Arachidicoccus terrestris: one gene and its partner. Each later gene encodes a partner of the first gene's protein in a complex. Links are inferred from orthologs where the notes say so. Each region holds a gene or a part of one and is shown on either strand. Other genes may lie near its edges.

Region 1 (4,262 bases):
AGAACCATTGGGCAGGCAGGCAGAATAAGCGGCGTAAATCCGGCTGATATTCAAATTCTGATGGTTCATATGGGCAGGTAAACATTTTACCATTAAATTAATGAAAGCTTAGGGAAAGATCAGTAATATTACCCTGATTTAATACGACCGCATTTGAAACCATTCGGCATTTTACTATTCATCTCTATCTGGGGCCTTTTTCCCGCTACTGTCTTATTTGCACAAATGACGGTAAAGGGGCATGTATACCAGGACAAGTATCGGACGCCGCTGGATTCAGTCGTTGTCATTACTCAATCCGGCAAGAGAGCCGTTTCGGATTCAACAGGCAGTTACCAGATCCAGATTGACCCTAAAAATGATTCTATTTGGTTCAAGTTCAGAGACAAAATCACACATAAGTACCCCGTAGACACGATTAAAAATACAAGAGATTTTGAGGTCCAGATTTATTTACCAAAAGCCTACACACAAACACCAAAAGGATACTTACCCACGGTTACGGTAAGAGCCAGGAATTATTATGAAGATTCTCTGGCTTTAAGGGAGGATTACGCAAAAATATTTAATTACAAAAAACCAAGTCAGGCACTGGGTGAAAGTTTCGGTGTAGGGGATAACGGTGGAATGGCCGTTGACCTGGATGCGATTGTCAATCTATTCCGGTTTGGTTATAACCGCAGGCAGAAAGTCTACCAGAAGTTTGCCCTCAGTGTGGAACAGGAAAGATACGTCAACCACCGTTTCACCAAAAAACTTGTAGAAGATATAACAGGGTTGTATGACGCTGAGCGGGATAAGTATATGGAAGTATACCGGCCATCTTATGAAGATCTCTCACGCATGAACGATGTACAGCTGGGTCAATACATTAAAATCACGTACAAAAAATTTCTCCATCAGAAAACAGAAGACAAGTATGAAAAGAATATTTTCCTCTCTCCTTATGAGCAAAGAAGAGGAAAATAAGCTATCTGTTATTTTATTAATCCTGCATTCCTGCTGATCTCCATCATACGGTCGATAGGCTTCTTGGCCGCCAGCCGCAGCGATTCATCCATTTTTATCTCCGGCAACTGGAACTTCATACACAAATACAGCTTCTCCAGCGTATTGAGTTTCATATAGGGGCAATCGTTACAGGCACAGGCATTATTGGGTGGCGCCGGAATAAAAGTTTTTGTCGGAGAATCCTTTTCCATCTGATGCAGAATCCCCGCTTCAGTCGCCACAATAAATTCCTGTGCAGGACTCTTTTTAGCAAAATTCAATATCTGGGTCGTACTGCCGATAAAATCAGCCTCTTTTAAAATAATCTCTTCACATTCAGGGTGCGCTAATAATAGTGCCTCTGGATGCCGCTCTTTAAGGCCTAAAATCTTCTCTAAACTGAAAATCTCATGAACCATGCAGGAACCGTCCCAAAGCAGCATATCGCGCCCCGTACGTTTGTTTATGTAAGCACCTAAATTTCTGTCCGGAGCAAATATGATCTTTTGTTCCTTAGGTACACTGTCAATGATCTTTTCCACATTGCCACTGGTACATATGATATCACTCAGCGCTTTAATCTCTGCAGTACAATTGATGTAAGAAATAACGATGTGGTCTGGATGGGCCTCTTTAAATTTTCTAAATGCTTCAGTCGGTGCACTGTCTGCCAGAGAACAACCCGCGTTTAAATCGGGCAATAATACTTTCTTAGTCGGATTCAGGATCTTTGCTGTTTCCGCCATAAAGTGTACACCGGCAAATACAATTACATCCGCACTAGTGGTCGCTGCTTGTTGCGCGAGGCCCAGGCTATCTCCAATATAATCTGCCAGATCCTGAATATCAGCCTCCTGATAGTAATGTGCTAAGATAATGGCGTTGGTCTCTTTCTTTAGTTTTTCAATCTCCGCAAATAGATCCAGGGAAGGATCCACAGGGAGATCTAAAAAACCTTTTTTATTTAAATGCGCTTTCGCTTCTATTATGTTCATAACTGCTGTAATAATTAATTATATAATTATTTATTTAAAAACCCTATTACTATTAAGGGTGTGAATATCTGAATAAATTGATTATTCACAATCATCAAAGTTAATTACTTTTCAGTTATCAACCGTTATCCACAAAATTATCCACTCCCTGAACCCTTTTAAATACTAGCTTTATCTACAATTATCCACACTGTGGATAAACAAAGTTCAGTTTATTCACATTCACTTATCCACAGCTATGCACTGTTAATTATGATAGGACAAAAAGTTAAGAAATAGACGTTCTTTTAACCGTCCATAAAATACCGTGTATTTGTTCTAAACTTATCCACATTCGTTTGGATAAAATCGAGAGTTATACACCATATTTATAGTTATCCAGATAGGTATGTGGATTAGCGTTCAATCAAGAATAGAGTGATCGACCCACTCACCATTAATCAAAATTCTTCATGCCATTTATGATAATCTTTCGGTTACGAAAGTAGAGCTATCTGATGCTATAGGTCAAGGTGTAATAGGGAACCACGAACAATGCACCATTTTCGGAAAATACAAGCACCCTGTTTCGGTAAACTACCGGCTAATATTGGTTCTATTCATTATAAAGGACAACCAGGATTTTTCTAATACCGACCCGTTTTTTTGACTGTTACTGTACCTGACTTCTTCATGGTCATATAACAATCAGGTAACTGCTATGAAGAAAAGGCAGTCAGAGATATTTTCTGGCTGCCTTTTAAAAATTAAAAAATGAAAACGGTTTTAATCTTCCCACTGTAACGCTCTCTTTTTAATAATATAGACAAACCCAATAAGAAATAAACCCACAAAAAGCAGTATTTCTATAAAACCTGTCCAGGAGAGGCTTTTAAAGTTAACAGCATAGGGATAGAAGAAAATAACTTCTACGTCAAATAAAACGAAAAGGATCGCAATCAAGAAGTATTTAATGGCCATCGGCTGCCGCGCGTTACCATGGGTCGTAATACCACTGGTAAAGTTAGCGAGCTTATCATTTGTTTTGCGTTTAGGGCCTAGTAAAGAAGACACGAAGATCATCAGCGCTACGAAACCTATTGCAAAAATGATCTGTAAGGCGATAGGTAAATAATCGGTCGCGTTTTCAACTACACCCGGAGCGGCACTTAAAATATGATTTAATGACATATTATACTCAGTTTGAATGGCAAAAATACGCTTTTCAGTCAAAAACAAAAAACTTCGTAATCCTGTCATGGATTACGAAGTTTTCTATATGATTATTCCTTTTCGGAATTACTTTCCACCAGTGGAATCAGTAGAGGTGGAGTCTGCATCACCTTTATGTTTTTCCAGATAACTTCTGATCTGATCGCCATATTGTTTAGCGGCCGCATTGGTTGGATCCAGCGCTAAAATCGCATCAAACATTTTCAGACCATTCGGATAGTCTCCTTTGGCGTTCACATAATAATTGGCCAGGAAACCGTACTGTGCCAGAATATAATCTTTATATTTTGCAGTATCCTTTTTCATAAAATCAATATAATCCATGATAGCGGGTACGGCTGCAGTAGTGTCTCCGGCTTTTAATTTAGAGTCTACCAGGTATTTGTAGCCATATATCTGTGTAGGATACTTGGTCTTATAAAGTGTGAACAGTGAGTCTGCAGTCGGATAATAGGTAGAGTCAGTCTGTGCCAACTCATATGCCGCATAACCTGCATTGAAAAGAGCAGTATTGTAACCATCAGATGTACTGTCTTTTTCATCATACAGTTTTCTTAACCATTGATATTTTTCAACTGGTTTATTGGCCTTTTCCAGTGCAAAGGCGATAGAGTCTGCATAAATGGACTTTTCTGCAGGAACAGTATCCATATCGTAGGCAATTTTCAGGTATTTAACCGCTGAATCTGCCATTTCAGGAACATCTTTGTAGATAAAACCACCGAATGCATAGTCATCTGCAGTCAGATTAGAGGGCGCAACCGTTGAGAAGAATTTCTTCGCATAAGTAACGGACTGCGTGGTATCGCCTAAGCGGTGATAGTTCATCGCCATAAGCAGGTTCAGATGAGAGAAATTGGCACAAGTACCGGCTTCCATTTCTTTACCTTTATTAATGGATTCCTGATAGCTACCTGACCGGAAAAGATAATCTGCCTGGAAATATTGTACGTTACAACCACCATCAGAATTTTTCACATATTGGTCTAAATAGGCTTTAGCCTTGTTGTAATCTGTATTTTTGAAATAATCAAAATAATCCAGATAGATAGGGGCATATGTTGC
Region 2 (2,893 bases), 230 kb from region 1 along the record:
GGGATACCATCAGGAATATTCTTCTATGAAACTCGGGTTTTATCTTTTTGCGGAGTATGTCAACATGTTTGTGGCGAGTGCAGTGATGGCAACGCTTTATTTTGGCGGCTACGATGTGCCTTTCCTCAACGAGAGTCTTTTATCTCCCAATTTGGCAGCGCTGGTGGGTATCGTTGCGCTGATGATAAAAATCGTGATCTTTATATTTATCTTTATGTGGGTGCGTTGGACCATTCCGAGATTTCGCTATGACCAGCTGATGGAGCTGGGGTGGAAAAAACTCTTACCGCTGGCACTGGCTAATATGATTTTAACGGCTATAGTGATATTGTGGCTGAATCATTAATAGGTGGAAGATAAATACAGGTATTTTGCTGAGGCAGGAATATAGAGATAAAGAGATGTGCCTGAGTATGAATTTAGAAAATTTAAGTCTGCGTTTCGTTCACAAATGAACAACCGGACCAAACAGAAATAGAATAGCAATTATGCAGTCTTTAACCAATAGAAAGGCAGATGTTAACCGGAGTCCGATGACTTTTGCGGAGAAGATCTATATTCCGGAAATCGCCCGGGGTATGGCCATTACGCTGAAGCATTTTTTTAAGAAAAAAGCAACGGTGTCCTTTCCCGAACAAAAAAGGCCATTCAGTCCTGTATTCAGAGGTTTACATGTGCTGAATAGAGACGAAGAAGGCAGAGAACGTTGCACGGCATGCGGGCTTTGTGCGGTTGCCTGTCCGGCGGAAGCCATTACGATGGAAGCAGCTGAAAGACTTCCAGGTGAAGAGTCGCTTTATAGAGAAGAGAAATATGCGGCGAAGTATGAGATCAATATGCTGCGTTGTATTTTTTGTGGCTTATGTGAGGAAGCTTGTCCCAAGGATGCCATTTATCTTTCTGAGACTTTTACACCCTCTGATTTTGCCCGTAAGAAATTTATCTACGGTAAGCCGGATTTGCTTATTCCAAACCCGAATACAGAACCCGAAGCTTACCAGGCTGCACTGGGTAGAAATGTGGAAACAACGGCAGAGGCATTTGAAAAATTGAAAAAGTAAGGATAATGAAATATCGGGTCAGTCAACAAGTCGTTAACTTGTCCCGGGAACTGAACAATCATTTGAAACTATTAAGATGGGAATAACCGCTATCGTTTTTTGGATATTATGTGCGCTGACACTCTTTAGTGCCATTATGGTGCTGGTGAGCAAGAACCCGGTGCATAGTGTTTTGTGGCTGATCGCTACCTTTTTTGCGATTTCCGGTCACTATATTATGCTCAACGCCCAGTTTCTGGCGATTGTCAATATTATTGTTTACGCGGGGGCGATCATGGTACTCTTCCTGTTTGTGATCATGCTCATGAATCTAAATACCCGGACTGAACTTAAAAAGAATCTCTGGATGAAACTGGCCGGCGTGATCTCAGGGGGTATGTTGCTTTGGATCCTGATCTCTGTTGTCCGGACCTTTGCCGAACAGACTAAAGGACATCCTAAGATCGCGACTGTCAATACGGGGGATATCGGATTGATTAAAAACCTGGGTCATGTTTTGTTTACCCAATATGCACTGCCTTTTGAACTCTGCAGCGTTTTATTTTTGAGTGCAATGGTAGGCGCTGTCGTCATTGGTAAGAAAAACTAGTATTTCTGTCTGTTATCTCATCATAACAAACAGTTCAACATATTAATAAAAGAGTTACAATTATAGTTTATGCCTATTCAATATTATATCGCACTGGCGGTCACTTTATTTAGTATCGGGGTTGTGGGGGTACTGATCCGCCGTAATGCTATTATTGTTTTTATGTGCATTGAGTTGATGCTGAATGCTGCCAATCTGTTGTTGGTTGCTTTTTCTAAAACACATGCCGCTACTGCCGGCGCGCCGCTGGCAGGTATTGACGGGCAGCTATTTGTATTTTTTGTAATGGTCGTTGCTGCGGCAGAGGTTAGCGTGGGGCTTGCGATTATCGTCATGCTCTACAGAAATACCCACTCTGTGGACGTAGACTTTTTGAACAGATTGAAGAACTAATATTAGAAACGCAGTTAACAAGGAGCGTTATTAAGCATATTACTATTTAGAACTGATTAATAATCATTATGAATTTAGCATATTTAGTACCATTATTTCCCTTGGTTGGTTTTTTGATCAACGGGCTTTTCCGTAAACAGCTCAGTAAACAAGCTGTCACCCTGGTTGGTTGCGGGGTACTTCTGGCTTCATTTATTGTTAGCCTTGTATTGTTTTTTGATGTCAAAGCTGGCGGAGCCGCTACCAGAACTTATTTTGATTTTATTCATGTGGCAGACTTTAAGATCCCCTTTGCTTTTCAGGTGGATCAGCTGACCTCTTTATTTTTACTGATTATTACAGGCGTGGGTTTTTTGATTCACCTGTATTCCAGTGCCTATATGCACGAGGAGACAGCCCCGCATTTTGCCCGTTATTTCGCTTATCTTAATTTATTTGTATTTTCCATGTTGCTGCTGGTCATGGGAGCAAACTTCCTGATTATGTTTATTGGTTGGGAAGGTGTAGGGTTATGTTCTTATTTACTGATCGGCTATTGGTTTAAAAATAATCAATTTAACTACGCCGCCAGAAAAGCATTTGTGATGAACAGAATAGGTGACCTCGGCTTTTTGGTCGCCCTGTTCTGGATACTGGCCAAGGCAGGCACATTAACTTATAGTGAACTGTTCACCCCGGCCATGCTGGCGAAATTCACTACTACTGATATTACTGCAATAACTTTGTTATTATTTGTAGGGGCTACCGGTAAAAGCGCACAGATCCCATTATATACCTGGTTGCCGGATGCGATGGCAGGACCGACGCCTGTTTCCGCCCTGATTCATGCTGCTACAATGGTAACCGCAGG

The links.
Region 2: the proteins of K9M52_RS09345 (region 1) and K9M52_RS10115 are in contact, whole or in part, in a cryo-EM structure (PDB 7NYH), measured with the Escherichia coli proteins. The link is inferred for Arachidicoccus terrestris from one-to-one orthologs.

The regions. Positions count from the first base shown.
Region 1 is NZ_CP083387.1:2,373,570-2,377,831, forward strand. Bases 1,454-4,262 are described here. They hold K9M52_RS09345 (NADH-quinone oxidoreductase subunit A), read right to left. Parts: upstream 3,156-4,262; coding sequence 2,751-3,155; downstream 1,454-2,750. Other genes in these bases: nadA (quinolinate synthase NadA), read right to left, coding at 1,454-1,985; K9M52_RS09350 (tetratricopeptide repeat protein), read right to left, coding at 3,264-4,262. Also shown: tRNA uridine-5-carboxymethylaminomethyl(34) synthesis enzyme MnmG, read left to right, coding at 1-81; K9M52_RS09335 (hypothetical protein), read left to right, coding at 154-969; more of nadA, read right to left, coding at 978-1,453. UniProt on the Escherichia coli protein: NDH-1 shuttles electrons from NADH, via FMN and iron-sulfur (Fe-S) centers, to quinones in the respiratory chain. The immediate electron acceptor for the enzyme in this species is believed to be ubiquinone.
Region 2 is NZ_CP083387.1:2,608,617-2,611,509, forward strand. It holds K9M52_RS10115 (NADH-quinone oxidoreductase subunit J family protein), read left to right. Parts: upstream 1-1,137; coding sequence 1,138-1,650; downstream 1,651-2,893. Other genes in the region: nuoH (NADH-quinone oxidoreductase subunit NuoH), read left to right, coding at 1-346; nuoI (NADH-quinone oxidoreductase subunit NuoI), read left to right, coding at 489-1,061; nuoK (NADH-quinone oxidoreductase subunit NuoK), read left to right, coding at 1,720-2,043; nuoL (NADH-quinone oxidoreductase subunit L), read left to right, coding at 2,112-2,893. UniProt on the Escherichia coli protein: NDH-1 shuttles electrons from NADH, via FMN and iron-sulfur (Fe-S) centers, to quinones in the respiratory chain. The immediate electron acceptor for the enzyme in this species is believed to be ubiquinone.